DNA from 2 places in the Sinobacterium caligoides genome. Region 2 is predicted to be linked to the other one. Evidence: predicted binding sites of a transcription regulator. Region 2 holds the regulator's gene; the other holds the start of a gene.
The links. Region 2 encodes LexA, which represses DNA repair genes until DNA is damaged. Its sites were predicted from a motif close to ACTGTNTNTANANACAGT; they were not measured.
Positions count from the first base shown of each region.

Region 1: a site for LexA is predicted at 4,264-4,281, ahead of EDC56_RS16910 (DNA topoisomerase III). Genes of this name have one in related genera too.

Region 1 is NZ_RKHR01000007.1:107,439-115,267, reverse strand. Features, by position in the region: gene EDC56_RS16940 (MATE family efflux transporter) at 1-18, shown strand, start outside; gene efpL (elongation factor P-like protein EfpL) at 81-656, shown strand; gene EDC56_RS16930 (ATP-binding cassette domain-containing protein) at 1,230-1,967, shown strand; gene EDC56_RS16925 (transporter substrate-binding domain-containing protein) at 1,979-2,722, shown strand; gene artQ (arginine ABC transporter permease ArtQ) at 2,733-3,410, shown strand; gene artM (arginine ABC transporter permease ArtM) at 3,414-4,106, shown strand; gene EDC56_RS16910 (DNA topoisomerase III) at 4,288-6,249, shown strand; gene EDC56_RS16905 (DUF3820 family protein) at 6,275-6,493, opposite strand; gene EDC56_RS16900 (hypothetical protein) at 6,799-7,131, shown strand; gene EDC56_RS16895 (MFS transporter) at 7,288-7,829, shown strand, end outside.
Region 2 is NZ_RKHR01000005.1:490,366-498,194, forward strand. Features, by position in the region: gene mfd (transcription-repair coupling factor) at 1-1,885, shown strand, start outside; gene EDC56_RS14480 (CsiV family protein) at 1,960-2,862, shown strand; gene EDC56_RS14485 (mechanosensitive ion channel family protein) at 2,859-3,857, opposite strand; gene EDC56_RS14490 (DUF6763 family protein) at 4,144-4,452, shown strand; gene lexA (transcriptional repressor LexA) at 4,544-5,152, shown strand; gene EDC56_RS14500 (SulA-like leucine-rich domain-containing protein) at 5,218-5,613, shown strand; gene EDC56_RS14505 (hypothetical protein) at 5,665-5,949, opposite strand; gene EDC56_RS14510 (hypothetical protein) at 6,087-6,563, opposite strand; gene topA (type I DNA topoisomerase) at 6,674-7,829, opposite strand, start outside.

The sequences.
Region 1 (7,829 bases), on a different contig from region 2:
AAACTGTCCGCTGACTGATGGCAGTGGAGTAAGAGGCGTCGATTCGCTAGAATCGCCTCTCAATCGTTTTAGAGCAGGGAGTGAGTCCGTTGACCAAGGCAAGTGAATTAAAGAAGGGGATGGTCGTTGAGATTAACGGCATGCCGCACATTGTAAAGACACTCGACGCTAAGAGTCCGTCTTCGCGAGGGGCTTCAACACTCTATAAGGTGCGCTTCAATAATTTGAAGACAGGGCAGAAGCTCGATGAGTCGTTCAAGGGTGATGACATGCTTAAGGATGCCGACTGCCTGCGCACGCAAGTACAGTACTCCTACTTTGATGGTGAGATGTACACCTTCATGAACCTGGATGATTATAGCCAATATACGTTGTCAACTGATGAGCTTGAGGGGCAGCTAGAGTACCTTGTGGAAGGTCTTGAAGGTATTACCGCGCTGTTGGTTGACGACCAGATTATTGCCATCGATTTGCCCACCGCGGTCGAAATGACGATCGTTGAAACGGCTCCGGGCATCAAGGGAGCGACCGCCACGGGAAGGACGAAACCGGCGACGCTGAGTACGGGGCTGGAGGTGCAGGTACCGGAGTATTTAGAGCCGGGTGAGGCAATCAAAGTAAACACCAGCAACAATAAGTTTATGTCGCGCGCTTAAAGAGGGGGTGGAGACTGTCGGTTTTCTGACACCTGCGTTTATTCCCTTTGATTTGGCTGTGTACCTGCAATGACGTGGGCGCCAGAGTGTGACGGGCGTCACGCTGTTGTCGATCGCTGTCGATGGATTTTACGCTGCCCATCGTTGTGGCTGGAGAACTGACGTTTTTTGTCAACACTACCGTCTAGTTTATTGAGTTGGCACGGTTGCTGCTGTATGAATATTGGTCAGTTTATTTTATTGCTTTGCTGTCGATTGTAAGCGAGCTGCCCGGCTGAGCGAAGCTGGATATAAAAAGATGATCAATAGCTCCAATCCAAGCCCTTGAAACGGTCCTCGTGACCGTTTTTTTCTGTCTTTTTTTTAATGTGAGCACCACGATTAATCGTCGCTTGTGATTCTAGAGCCATACTCTCGAGCTTGATACGTACGATCTCGCTAACTCCGCGCCACTAAAACCCCTGTCTTGGATCAACAATTAAAGCCCGAGGCCGCTTGGTGGTGTCGTTTTGCGATTAATTATCGTATCCTTGCCAGATATTTTGCCATCAAAACGGTCCTGAATTCCTCGCTATGACTATTACCCTGCAAGCTATTGATAAGAGTTGGGGCGCCTCCCATGTGCTCAAGAATGTCTCGCTGAGTTTCGCACCCGGTGAGACGACGGTGTTGCTGGGGCCAAGCGGTGCAGGTAAGAGCTCACTGCTGCGTATTTTGAATCTATTGGACACGCCGGATAACGGTACCTTAGTGGTCGCCGGTGACACCTTTAGTTTTCCTGCGCCGAAGAATAAGGCTTTTATCCAGCAGGCAAGACGATTGCGACAGAAGGTTGGCATGGTGTTCCAGCAGTATCATCTGTGGCCACATATGACGATCATGCAAAACCTGATTGAGGCACCCTGTAAAATATTGGGGTTGAGCAAGGTCGAAGCGACGGCTAAGGCTGAACAGCTATTGGCTCAGCTGAAGATCGGAGAGAAGGCGGCGGTCTTTCCCAGCCAACTGTCGGGTGGCCAGCAGCAGCGTGTGGCGATCGCGCGGGCACTGATGATGGAGCCTGAAGTGTTGTTGTTTGATGAGCCGACCGCGGCGCTCGATCCTGAGATTACCAATGAGGTGGCGCAGATTATTAAACAGCTTGCCGATATGGGGATTACCATGATTGTGGTGACCCACGAGGTGGGCTTTGCTAAAAGAGTGGCGTCGCGTGTCGTCTATATGGAGGCAGGGCGGATTGTTGAAGAGGGGCCTGCAGCTTGTATGCAAGAACCTAAAACCCCAGAATTTGAAAACTATCTAAAACACTAAAGAGGAATACGATGAAGAAATTACTTTGTTTTGCTGCAGCGATGTTGGCCAGCGTACCACTGTTTGCCCTCGACAAGATTACGTTTGCCACCGAGCCGACTTACCCACCGTTCGAGTATCTCGATGAGGCGGGTAACTACCAGGGCTTTGATATGGATCTAGCGCGTGCCGTGTGTGCGGCGGCTGAAGTTAAGTGTGAGTTCAAGAGTAATGATTTTGACAGCTTAATCCCCGGTCTGCGCTACCATAAGTTCGACGCTGTCATTGCCGCCATGGATGTCACCGAAGAGCGTAGCAAGGCCGTCGATTTTAGTAATGTGTATGTGGCAAACTCGGCCGTCTATGTTGCTCGCAGCGGTGATTTAAAAAGCATCCACGACCTGCACGGAAAGCGTGTAGCAGTGCAGAATGGCACGACCCATCTGAACTACTTAGACGATCGTATGAAGGCCGAGAAGATTACTATTGTGCCTTATAAAGGCTATCCCCAGGCTTATCTGGACTTAGGCAATAAGCGTGTCGATGCGGTGTTCTCAGACGCGGTGGTTGCCCATGAGTGGCTGGAAAAGCGCGGTAAAGGCAGCTTTGAGGTCGTTGGTGAGCCTGTGACCGATAGCAAGTACTTCGGTTCGGGCCTCGCCATTGCTGTACGCAAGGGCAATGCCGAGTTACTTGAGGTGATTAACAAAGCCTTGGCGAAGATAAAGGCCGATGGCACTTATCAGAAAATCTACGATAAGCACCTAGCGAACTAAGGCTCTATTAATGTTTGAACTCCCCATCATGAATGCTTTCGCGACTGCAGCGATGATGACGCTCGGTTTGGCGTTAACGGCGTTACTGTTCGGCTTCGTTTTCGCGCTGTTGTTTTGTGCGGGCGAAATGAGTAAGCATCGTTGGTTAAGTGTGCCGGTCAGCATTGCCGTAACGGTGGTGCGTGGGGTTCCTGAGATCTTAGTGGTGATGTTTGTTTATTATGGCAGCACCCAGGCGTTGTTTCTGCTGACCGACGACTACGTTGAGGTCAGCCCGTTTTGGTCCGGCGTCACCGCGCTGGCGCTGCTCTTCGCCGGTTATGCATCGCAGACGTTGCGGGCGGCGATCAATGCCGTGCCAAGCTCGCAGATGGCGGCGTGTCGTGCCCTAGGCATGTCGCCGCTGTACAGTTTCTTTCGCATCGTCTTGCCGCAGGCTTGGCGCTTTGCTCTACCGGGGCTAGGCAATCAGTGGATGGTGTTGCTAAAGGATACCGCGCTGGTCTCTCTCATCGGGGTGACGGAGCTGATGAAGCAGGCGAGCCTGACCTCAGCCACGAGTTATGAGCCATTTACCTACTACGCGTTGTCGGCGATGATCTATTTGCTGATTACGTTGCTCAGTCAGCAGCTAATGAAGTACTTGCGTCATCGTGCCGCACACTATGATCGACAGGCAGAGGCGTAAGTTATGGAGTGGTTGCAAGCGGTGATTGACGGTCTGTACTTGGACACTTTAACGGTTGGCGTGTTAACGACGCTGAAGTTGGCGCTGTTGAGTCTGCTAACCGGGGCGGCGATGGCTGCGGTCTTTACACTGATTCTCGAGTTAAAAGTGTTCCTACTCGAGTGGTTGGTGCGAGGCTTTATTTTGTTCTTTACCGGCACGCCGTTGCTGGTGCAGTTCTTTCTGATCTATTCGGGGCCAGGGCAGTTCGACTGGCTGCGAGAGAGCTGGCTCTGGGAGTATCTCAGTCAACCATTCTTCTGCGCGGTATTGGCGTTGGCGATGAATACAGCGGCCTACTCTGCGCTGTTGTTCAAGGGCGCGCTAGAGGCCGTACCATCGTCGGATTGGTTGGCCTGTAAGGCGCTGGGAATGAATACTCGGCAGACGCTGTCAGTAGTCGTCTCGCGTGCGTTGAGGCAGGTCCTGCCCGCTTACTCGAACGAGGTGATTATGGTGCTAAAAGGGACCTCGCTGGCCAGCACGATTACCATTATGGACTTGATGGGCTATGCGCAGCGTATTAATGCGCAGACCTATGATACGTTAACGGTATTTACTGTTGCCGGCGCCTATTACCTGGTCATCACCGCGCTGTTGACGCTGGGCTTTAGGTTGTTGGAGCGACGCGCGTTACGCTTTCAGTCGGTGAGTTAGTCGTTAATTATTGAGCGTACGATGGCAGTTGTACGAAGATAAAGAAGGCCGAGTACTGGGTAAGCTAGTGCTCGGCCTTTTACGTTAAATAGGCTGTTGTGACGAATGCTGTCATCTGCGCGCTGCAATAATCTCAGGGAGTAGGCTTGAGTACTTGACTGTATTTATATACAGTGAATAAATGAGATTGTTTATTGCAGAAAAACCCAGCCTTGGTCGGGCCATCGCCGCGGTGCTCGCCAAGCCGCATCGCAAGCAAGACGGCTGCATTTATAGTGCTGACGGTGATTGTGTGACCTGGTGTGTGGGCCATTTGTTGGAGCAGGCGGAGCCGCAACACTATGACCCAGCCTTCAAAAAGTGGTCGCTAGAGCACCTGCCCATCGTGCCGGAAAATTGGCAGTTAATGCCGAAGGCAAAGACGAAAAAGCAGCTGGCGGTGATTAAATCATTACTGCGCGAGGCGGATAGTGTCGTACACGCCGGCGACCCGGATCGGGAGGGGCAGTTATTGGTCGACCAGGTACTGGCCTATCTCGGCGTTAAAGGTGAGCGAGCAGCGTCGGTGCAGCGGCTGTTGATCAGTGATCTAAACCCGCCTGCGGTGCGCCAGGCATTGACTCAGTTACGCAGCAACCGAGAGTTTATCCCGTTATCGACCTCAGCGCTGGCTCGCTCGAGGGCGGATTGGCTCTATGGTATCAACATGACCAGGGCCTATACCTTGCAGGGGCGCAAGGTGGGCTATGATGGCGTGTTGTCAGTAGGTCGAGTGCAGACGCCGGTACTCGGCTTGGTGGTCAAGCGTGATGCAGAGATCGAACATTTCGTCAGCCACCCCTTCTATCAGGTGGAAGCGTTGCTGGAGCCTATAGGAGTAGCTGACGAGGATGCGGGGAAGAGGTTTAGTGCCAGCTGGCAGCCGAGCGAGGCCTGCCGTCCCTATCAGGATGAGCAGGGGCGGGTAATTAGTAAGCCGCTAGCGGAGAATGTGTGCTCGCGTATCGAGGGTCAGCAAGGGGTGGTAAAGGCCGTTGATAAGCGTCTTAAGAAGTACAATGCGCCGTTACCGTTTAACTTATCGGCACTACAGATTGAGGCGAGTAAACGCTTTGCGATGACGGCGCAGCAAGTGTTGGAGCACTGCCAGCAGCTCTATGAGCGCTACCAGTTAATTACTTATCCACGCTCGGATAGCCGTCATCTGCCTGTTGCTCAACACGCTATGGCGCCGCGAGTGTGTGCGTCGCTGGCGGAGAATATAAGCGAGTTAGCGCAGGAGTTGACTGCGGTCGACTACAGTCGACGCAGCCGTGCCTGGAACGATAGCAAGGTGGACGCCCATCACGCGATCATTCCGACGGAGAAACGTATGGCCGTGGCGTCGCTGTCGGAGCCGTTACAGCAACTCTACTTACTGATTAGTCGCTTCTACTTGGCGCAGTTCTACCCGCCCTATCAATATAATGAGACGGCGGTCCGGGTCGAGATTGCCGGCGGTATGTTTGTGGCAAAGGCCAAGCAGCTCGTCGATGTGGGCTTTAAGCGTGTCCTTCCTGACCGCCGCCAGCAGCAGGATAGTTTCTTGCCGCCGCTGGTCGTCGGCCAATCCTGCCTCTGCCGCACTGCAAAGCTGCTGGAAAAGCAGACGGAGCCGCCTAAGCCATATGACGATGCCACGCTGTTGGCGGCGATGACCGGCATTGCACGCCATGTCAGCAGCGCAGAGGTGAGGAAAATATTGAAGGACACCGATGGTCTGGGTACCGAGGCGACGCGAGCCGGTATTATCGAACTGTTGTTTAGGCGTAAATTTCTGCGCCGTGCGGCCAAGACGATCACCGCTACAGCGGCAGGTAGGGGGTTGGTCGCGAGTTTGCCTGAAAGCGCCACGACGGCGGATATGACGGCACAGTGGGAGGCGTCATTAAATGCGATTAGTGAGCGGCAGATACGGTATGGCTGTTTCATGCAGCCACTGCAGCAGTCACTCTATCCATTAATTGCCGAGGCTCAAGCGGTGCTGCCGGAGGCATTAAAAGGCTTGCCGGTAGAGAAGGGAGGAGGGGGGAAAAAGCGTCGTCGCTCAACAGGCGGTGGCAGGGGCAGCACTGCTGCAAAAGCACGTGCTGGTCGTCGCTAGATATTACCGTGCGAAGTGATAGTTGTTATCTTTTTTGGCGCAGTGGTTCGAGCACGCCTTCGACCCCCTCGGTTTTGATCTCTAGGGTTAACGCAAGCAGTGTGCCGAGTTCACCCTGTGGAAAACCCTGGCGACTGAACCACAGCAGGTAGGGTTCTGGAAGGTCGAGCAGTGTGCGCCCCTGGTACTTTCCGAAAGGCATCGTCTTATTGGCAATCTTTACGAGGTGTTGTTTCTCAATCATAGTGCTTGCTGGTGTAGGCTAAAAGGCCAGTGTAATCGAGATAGGCTTTTATCGATACAGCCTAGTTAGGCGAGGTCGGCCATGTTAACTTATCGTCGTGTTCTTTATAAACTTGCATTATAAGGCGTGTGGGGATAATAATTGTTTGGCTGGTTTGAAGCTCGTCGTAAGAAAGAGCTTAAAGGCGGTAAGATATTACTATTTTTTTTAAAGGTGGTTGCCTAATCTGACTCCTGTCACAGAGTAGGCTAACTAGATGAGAGGTACGTATGCACGACACTGCGGGCCGTAGAAAAGATAGGTTGATGAGCGAGAGCCTTCAGCAAGAGTTAAACTACTCGCTGTTGTATGTCCATAACACCCTGGAGAAGCTCAGTGAGCTGTACAGCGGTACCTTATTGTCACAGTTGCATGAGGAATACAGTGAGGCGATTGCTGTCTTAAACCGTGTCTCCGAGCAATCGCTGCAGGATGAAGATGTCGAGCGCTTTGGCTTTATTCGCCTAGTGTTAGCTGCCGTCGCAGAATACTCTTTGAACCCGGTACAGGCACCCGCCATCAACCGACTGTTGATAAGTCAGTTAAACTGCTTGATCGATATTGAGCGGCGCCATAGGACGAGTGCCGTGGCGGGTTAGTGGTATTAGGCCGAAAAATCGATCACCATGCTGTTAAAACACCCCGCTGATGTCTAGTGTATTAAAGGTTGTTGGGCGCTTACTTGCAAAGTGCAGGCAGTCGTTGCACGATGAGCTGTCGATGGCCCGGCCATCTCCTACAAAGGCGAGAGTTTAGTGAGTGATCAGTTTAAGTTATTAAGTGAGAGACGGTTCCTGCCATTATTCGTTACCCAGTTTCTTGGCGCCTTTAATGATAACGTCTTTAAAAATGCCCTCATTGTACTTTTACTGTTCGGTACTGCGAGCAACGCCGAGCAGGGCAGCCTATTAGTTAACTTGGCTGCCGGGTTATTTATTCTGCCTTTTTTCTTATTTTCGGCGCTTGCTGGTCAGCTTGCGGATAAGTACGACAAGGCAACGTTAACCCGGGGTGTTAAGGCCGCGGAATTAATGATCATGGCTTTAGCCTGTTTTGCTTTGTATAGCGGCCAAGTCTGGTTGATGCTATTTATTCTCTTTTTGATGGGGACTCAGTCGGCTTTTTTTGGCCCTATTAAATACTCAATATTACCGCAGATGCTCACCGAGGATGAGTTGGTAGCGGGTAATGCACAGATAGAAATGGGCACCTTTGTCGCGATTCTGCTGGGTACTATCTGCGGCAGTATGTTGGCAGGGCACTCGCAGGCCATGCTGTGGTTGTCTATTGTGCTTAT
Region 2 (7,829 bases):
CAAACTCTATGTACCGGTATCATCACTACACCTCATTAGCCGTTATAGCGGCAGCGACGATGAGCACGCACCACTACACAGACTCGGCAACGAGCAGTGGCAAAAGGCCAAGCGCAAAGCTATCGAACAGATACACGATGTCGCTGCCGAGTTACTCGATATCTACGCCCGTAGAGCCGCTCGCCGCGGCCAATCACTGGCCGCCAGCGACGAAAACTATCGCCTCTTTTCCGCCGGTTTCCCTTTCGAGGAAACACCCGATCAAGAGCAGGCTATCATTGCCGTCCGTAGCGACTTGCGCGCCAACACACCGATGGATCGACTGATCTGTGGTGATGTCGGCTTCGGCAAGACCGAAGTCGCTATGCGCGCTGCCTTCATCGCCGCCGAAGCAGGTAAACAAGTCGCCATTCTGGTACCAACAACGCTACTCGCCCAACAACACTATGAATCTTTCTGCGATCGTTTTGCCGACTGGCCCGTTAACATCGAAGTCATTTCTCGCTTCAAAACGGCTAGCGAACAAAAGAAAGTCATCGCCAAACTGGCTGATGGCAGCATCGACATTATCATCGGCACCCACAAACTCATCCAAAACGAAATAAAGTACAAAGACCTAGGGCTTTTAATCATCGACGAAGAACACCGTTTCGGTGTCAAACAGAAAGAGACCCTTAAATCACTACGTGCCCAGGTCGATATCTTGACAATGACCGCCACGCCTATCCCTCGTACCCTCAACATGGCTATGTCCGGGATGCGCGACCTATCGATCATCGCCACTCCGCCCGCCAAACGCCTTTCGGTAAAGACCTTTGTGCAGGAAAAGCAAGATCCCACCATCAAGGAAGCGATTTTACGTGAACTGCTTCGTGGAGGGCAGGTCTACTATCTGCACAACGAAGTCAAGAATATCGAAAAGGCTGCACGCGATATTGAAGAGCTGATCCCAGAGGCCCGCGTTGCCATAGGCCACGGCCAAATGCGCGAGAGAGAGCTCGAACAGGTAATGAGCGACTTCTATCACAAACGCTATAACGTCTTCGTCTGCACGACCATCATTGAAACCGGTATCGATATCCCCTCTGCCAACACCATCATCATTGATCGCGCAGATAAATTTGGCCTCGCCCAGCTTCATCAGTTACGTGGCCGTGTCGGTCGCTCACACCACCAAGCCTACGCCTACCTGCTCACCCCAAACCCTAAGGCCCTGAGTAAAGACGCCATTAAGCGCCTCGAAGCGATAGCGGAGGCCCAGGACCTCGGCTCAGGCTTTACCCTCGCCACCCACGACATGGAAATTCGTGGCGCTGGCGAGCTATTGGGTGATGAACAGAGCGGACAAATTCAAACCGTTGGCTTTTCGCTCTATATGGAAATGCTTGAAGAGGCAATTGACGCCATCAAGCAAGGTAAGACCCCCAATATCGAGAAGGCGCTCAACCAAGGCGCCGAGGTCGACCTCAAGTTGGCAGCACTCATCCCCAACGATTACCTGCCTGACGTACACGGCCGCCTCATTCTTTACAAGCGCATCAGTGGCGCCAAAACCTCTGAGCAATTAAAAGATCTACAGGTAGAAATGATTGACCGATTTGGCCTGCTGCCACAACAAGTAAAGAACTTGTTTAGACTCACAGAGCTACGCCTACTGATCGAACCACTGGGCATTCAAAAGCTAGAAGCTGGCCCCAGTAGCGGTCGCCTTATCTTCTCAGCAAACACCACAATCGAGCCCATGAAAATCGTCACTCTTGTGCAAACCCAGCCCAGTCGATATCAGCTCGAAGGCGCAACCACACTTCGCTTCAAACAAAAAATGGAAGATGTTGAACAACGCTTCGACAACGTTCAAAAACTCATCAATCAGTTAGCTTTCTAACAAAAGGCTAATGCTATAAGCCTACCAGCCTGATAAAGTAGTACACCTAATAAGAGAAATTATATAGGTGTACTATGTTTTGCTGTCGAGTATTACCCACAAGCTTTTCCCCCACCAACATCGTCACCCGCATCTTTGCGGCACTCACGCTTATTGCCTGCAACCTGAGTTACGGCCAAGAAGCCGACGAATCCAGCATCGCGGTCAAAAACAACAATACACGCTGGTACCAAGTAGAGGTCATCCTGTTTAAGAATAACGCGACAGTGCCTGAAGAGGCACAAGAGCAGTGGCCACAACACATTGACTTCAACCCACCGGCCAACAGCATCCTACTCAACGCGCCCACGCCCCCCCATAAAATAGTAAGCAGCCAATCGCCCGCCGACTCAACCACGAGCCCTGCACACAGCGTGGCAATCAACACAGCAGCCGCGCTCAACCAAAAAGACTCGACAACAAAAAGCTATCCATACCTCAGCAAAGCCAAACACTCACTCGCCGCCGAGGGCTTAGCTCTAAAGCGAAAAGGGCAATACGACGTGGTCTTTCATGAGGCGTGGATAATGCCCTTTATCGATGGCGAAACATCTCCGGCTGTGGTCTTTCAACAGGGCATGAAGCACGGTAAAGATAGCAGCATCGAAGGCGCACTAAATATTCAACTTAATCGTTTTCTCGATGTCAGCGCAGATGTATGGCTTAGCGAGTTCGACGAGACATCGACCGCCTCCCTAGCAGATAATACCCAGCAGTTCAGCGCGCTTTACCCTCAACAGCCTGGCGATGAGTTCATCGTAAACCACCCTCTTCTGCCCGCACCTATTGATGACGCCCTCAGCAGCACAATCCACCTCGACGACAACATCAAAATGCGCAGTAATGAGCTGCACTATATTGACCATCCGATGATGGGCATGCTGATCAAGATTACCAGACACACCCCATCAGAAAACAATGCCGCAGAAAACAGCTAGCTCTCGGCCTCTTCGGAGGCCGCCGTCACTATATCCTCAAGCTTCAACGTTGTAGTTGGGTAGGCAATATCAGCACCGTGTTGCTCGATAATGGCCGCAATCTTAAGCAATACATCCTGCTTAATCTCGTGAAACAAAACCCAGTTCGTGGTCTTGGTAAAGGTATAAACGAAGAAGTCGAGTGACGAGGCACCGAAGCTATTGAAGTTAACAATCAGCGTCTTACGCATGTCAATATCCGGATGATTCTCTAGCATCTGCCTGACATCACGTACAATAAACTCAAGCGCCTTAATATCATTATAGCGAACCCCCACCGTCTCATAGATACGCCGATTCAGCATACGCGAGGGGTTTTCAACAGCAACATTGGCAAAGACCGAGTTAGGCACATAGAGCGGGCGCTGATCAAAAGTGCGAATTCGTGTCGTACGCCAACCAATATGCTCTACCGTCCCCTCCATTTCAGTATCCGGCGAACGAACCCAATCACCAATAGCAAAGGGGCGATCCAAATACACCATCAACCCCCCGAAGAAGTTAGCCAGCAAATCCTTAGCCGCAAAACTAATCGCGATACCGCCGATACTACCCACAGCCAAGATTCCCGAGATACTATAGCCAAGTCGCTGGATACAAATCAGCACTACAATCAGCACAATTATTATTCTCAACAACTTACCAATGGTGTGAATCGCCGCTGCATCGAGGTTGATTAGCCCACCACGAGACTCAAACAGCGTTTCCGCCAGCCGTACAAAGCGCACTAACAGCCACGCCAATATGCAGATGAAGGCAATATCTTTAAACATGATCAAAGGCTGCAGCTCTTCATCATTCACTGCTGGCAATAACCTCTGAGCCGTCCAACTTCCCACAAACAACCAAATAAACGCTGAAGTAGGCCCCCGCATCGCCGACAACAACAAGTCATCCCACTGCCGATTGTTTTTAAGTAGCTGTGCCTGCAAACGTCGAATTAGTATACGAGCCATCCAGCTCACTACAAACGCGAAAACAAACGCACCAAGCAATAATAATATTGGCCCCTTTAGCCACTCAGGAAGCCACATCTCTATACGCTGAAAAATATTACCCTCCACCTTCTACCCCTTGATTTAATAAGACTATACGAAAACAATAATAGCTTTATTAGCCTCCAACTTCAGTGCTGTATCGCGTAATTCTACACGACATCACTTGACGGCTTAAAATAACAAGCTCATAACATAGCCTCCACAACACAAACTTTGCAACATTGCATTTGTTGGGAGAATTGAAATGGCAACGCAAATCGCAAAAATCGGTCAATGGTATAAGGCAGAAGAAGGCGCTATCTTTGAGGTCGTTGCCTTAGACGACATCAGCTCTAGCATCGAAATCCAATACATAGACGGCGAAATCGGTGAGTACGATATAGATAGCTGGCTACAAGACAACCTACAGCAAATCGCCGCGCCAGAAGACTGGACCGCCCCTTACGAAGTTGAAAAGGAGCAAGGGTATGCCGAGGACTCAACGACTACGATGAACCTAGGTGAGGACCCTCTTCAATCGATCACTTATGAAAATCTATTCAATGACCTATGAATAAATAACGAACAAATTAGTCAGTCTTGTTGCGCCTCAAGAATATACTGTATATAGTTACAGCAACTGTATAAACAAACAGATAGGCGCCATGATTAAACTAACAGCAAGACAGGCAGAAGTCCTCTCACTCATCAAGCGACATATCCGAGATAGCGGCTTGCCACCGACACGTGCCGATATCGCCAAAGAGCTTGGCTTTAAATCCGCTAACGCAGCAGAAGAACACCTTCGTGCTCTCGCCAAAAAAGGGGCTATAGAGATCATTCCTGGCACCTCTAGAGGAATTCGCATCACCGCACAGGAGGAAGACCTTGGGTTACCCATTATCGGTCAGGTCGCTGCAGGCAACCCAATCTTGGCAGAACAAAATATTGATGATCATGTAAAAATGCCCGAACAGTTTTTCTCCCCCACTGCTGACTACCTATTGCGTGTCAGAGGCGAAAGCATGAAAAACATCGGCATTATGGATGGTGACTTACTGGCAGTACATAGCACCAGCGACGTCAGAGAGGGGCAAGTTGTTGTCGCTCGCATCGATGACGAGGTCACAGTAAAGCGTTTAAAGTACGGAAAAAATAAACGTCAACTTATGCTTCTTCCTGAGAATGAGGAGTTCGAACCCATCATTGTCGATTTAGCAGATCAAGAAGTAACCATTGAAGGTATCAGCGTAGGCGTCATTCGCCGTCATTAATATTCGATTGGTGCACGCTACTGGATCACTGCGACTGCACCAAGCCACCAGCAAAGGACGATAACATGCCCCTATTTGCAGCCCTAGAAAACCAAGAGACACAAGCCGGCTATACAGAGTGTATTACCGAACTGGCGATCAAAGGTAAGCACTGCCAAGAGCTGTTACTACTCCCTATCATCAGTCACCTAAGCAGTAGCGATGATAGTCGCTGGGTCACCTGGATAAACCCACCACCACTTAACAGAAGCAAACTAAAAGAGTTTGGCCTCGATCAGCGCCCCATACTGATTATTAATACTAAGTCACAAGCAGAAACCAATGCACTCTTACTACGCTGCCTCAATAATGGCCGAAGTAATACCGTGATCGCCAACATTGAGGACGACAGTGCGCTAGACCGTAGACAGCTCTGCTATGCCGCCAATAATGGTAATAGCCACTGCCTACTCGTACTTTAAGACGGCCAGTAGCCCGAAAAAGAGGGATAATGAATGCCTTTTAGTAATTGATTAATGTAAAACCATATCGCAGATCATCTCAGTCTCGGTGCTTTCAAAGCACTCATCTGCCGTGAGCATATCTGCCTGCTCCTCTTGATTCTCAACGATTTCAGCAAAAGTTGCCATACCCGCCTGAATCATGGCTTTTGCCACCTCGAGGCGATCTGCCGAAGAAACCAGGTCCGAGGCACTGCCAAAACGAATATTAATTAATGGGCGATTGTCGCCATCGGCACTTCTAAGGACGATCTCACCATTGGCAAGCTCAACAATTTCCAATAAGGATGACACCATGCTCACCTTTTCTTCTAATTAATCGGTCTGTTAGTTATAACACCGCCTTATTCCACGAAACAAGGGCGCAACTGCAATAGTTACCATTTATTTCACGCTCTCCCCCTGTTTTAAGGCATACATGAGCTAAAACAAGGTTAAGATTCCTGTGCATCACTCCTTTGTCGCTGTATTAACAACATCATTTCATTTCTTATTGAAACGATATTCGATCGCGTCAGCCCCGCATCATCACTCACCTGCACCGCAATGACCGCTGGGTTTTGTCGAACGCGAACCCTCTCCTCCAACCTCAGTGAGTTCGACTGTAAGCGCCTCAACAACTGCCACCAATCTGCACTATGTAGCTCGTTTAATTCGCCACTATTCAAGCCCTTTGCTGAAAATACGGCAAGCAGCTCCTCGACAGCACCATCTCCAGACAACTCGCCATAAGAGACACCGTAAGCAATCGCCACTTCAGCTAAGTAGCATCGACACGCCTGATACAAGTGATGGGTCGCAGCCTCTAAAAAACCAAAATGCTGCTGCTCATCCGCCTGTGCCAACATTGATAACTGTTGATCAGCATACCCCAGCAACTGCGCGCCTCTGCGCTGTACATCTCTCAACATCACTCACCTCACACTCATTCGGCCATCATTCACACGATAAAAACTCGAAAAAAAGCCTGCAGTAAAGCAGGCTTTTTCATTAGGACGCGCACTTGCTTAACGAGTAAGCATTACTTATCAGCCTTCTTTTTCGTAACACGCTTCTTCTTTTGCTCCTCAACCCACTTTCCACCGACATAATAAGCAGTCCAGCCGCTGGCTTTCGCCTCAACTTCGCTCATCACATATTGCTCCTTGGTTTTACGACTATAACGAACAATCGCTGGATTACCGTCTGGATCAGCTACCGGTGCAGACATCAAGAAAGCGTACTTAGGGTCGATTTCACTCTTATGCGGCAGCAGCTCCGTTACTAATGGCGCACGAGTCTCACGGTTTTTAGGGAACTTACTCGCCGCCAGGAACAGACCTGCAGCACCGTCGCGCAAGATATACGTATCGTCGACTTTCAAGCAAGTTAGCTCTGGCATAGGCACAGGATCCATCTTTGGCGGCGCTGCTTCGCCACTGCGCAGTAGCTTGCGTGTATTCTTACAGCCATCATTCGTACAGCCGAAGTACTTACCAAAACGCCCCGATTTAAGCTGCATTTCTGAGCCACACTTATCACACTCTAGAACTGGTCCTTCGTAGCCTTTTATCTTGAAACTACCAGCCTCAATTTCATAACCAGAGCAATCAGGGTTACTGCCACAAACATGTAGCTTACGCTCTTCATCAATGAGGTAGGACTCCATTGCCGTGTTACAAATGCTGCAGCGACGCTTATTGCGCAGCAAACGCGACTCAACCTCTTCATCAACTTCGGTACTTACCGCCTCATCACCAGAAACCAGGTTGATCGTACACTTACAGCGCTCTTTTGGCGGCAACGCATAACCAGAACAACCTAAAAAGACCCCTGTACTGGCAGTACGTATCTGCATGTCACGACCACAATCGGGACATTTTATATTTGTCGGCGTGGGGAGATTTGCGCGCATCCCACCCTCTTCCGCCTCAGCCTGCTGCAACTGCACCAAGAATTCTTTGTAGAACTGATCTAACAAGTCTTTCCAATCTTGGCTACCCTCTGCAACAGCATCCAGAGACTCTTCCATTCTCGCTGTAAAACTGTAATCCATCAGATCGCGGAAGCTTTCTTCTAAACGATCACTGACAATATCACCCATCTTCTCTGCAAAGAACCGGCGATTTTCTACTCGCACATAACCGCGATCTTGAATCGTAGAGATAATAGCCGCATAGGTTGACGGGCGACCAATA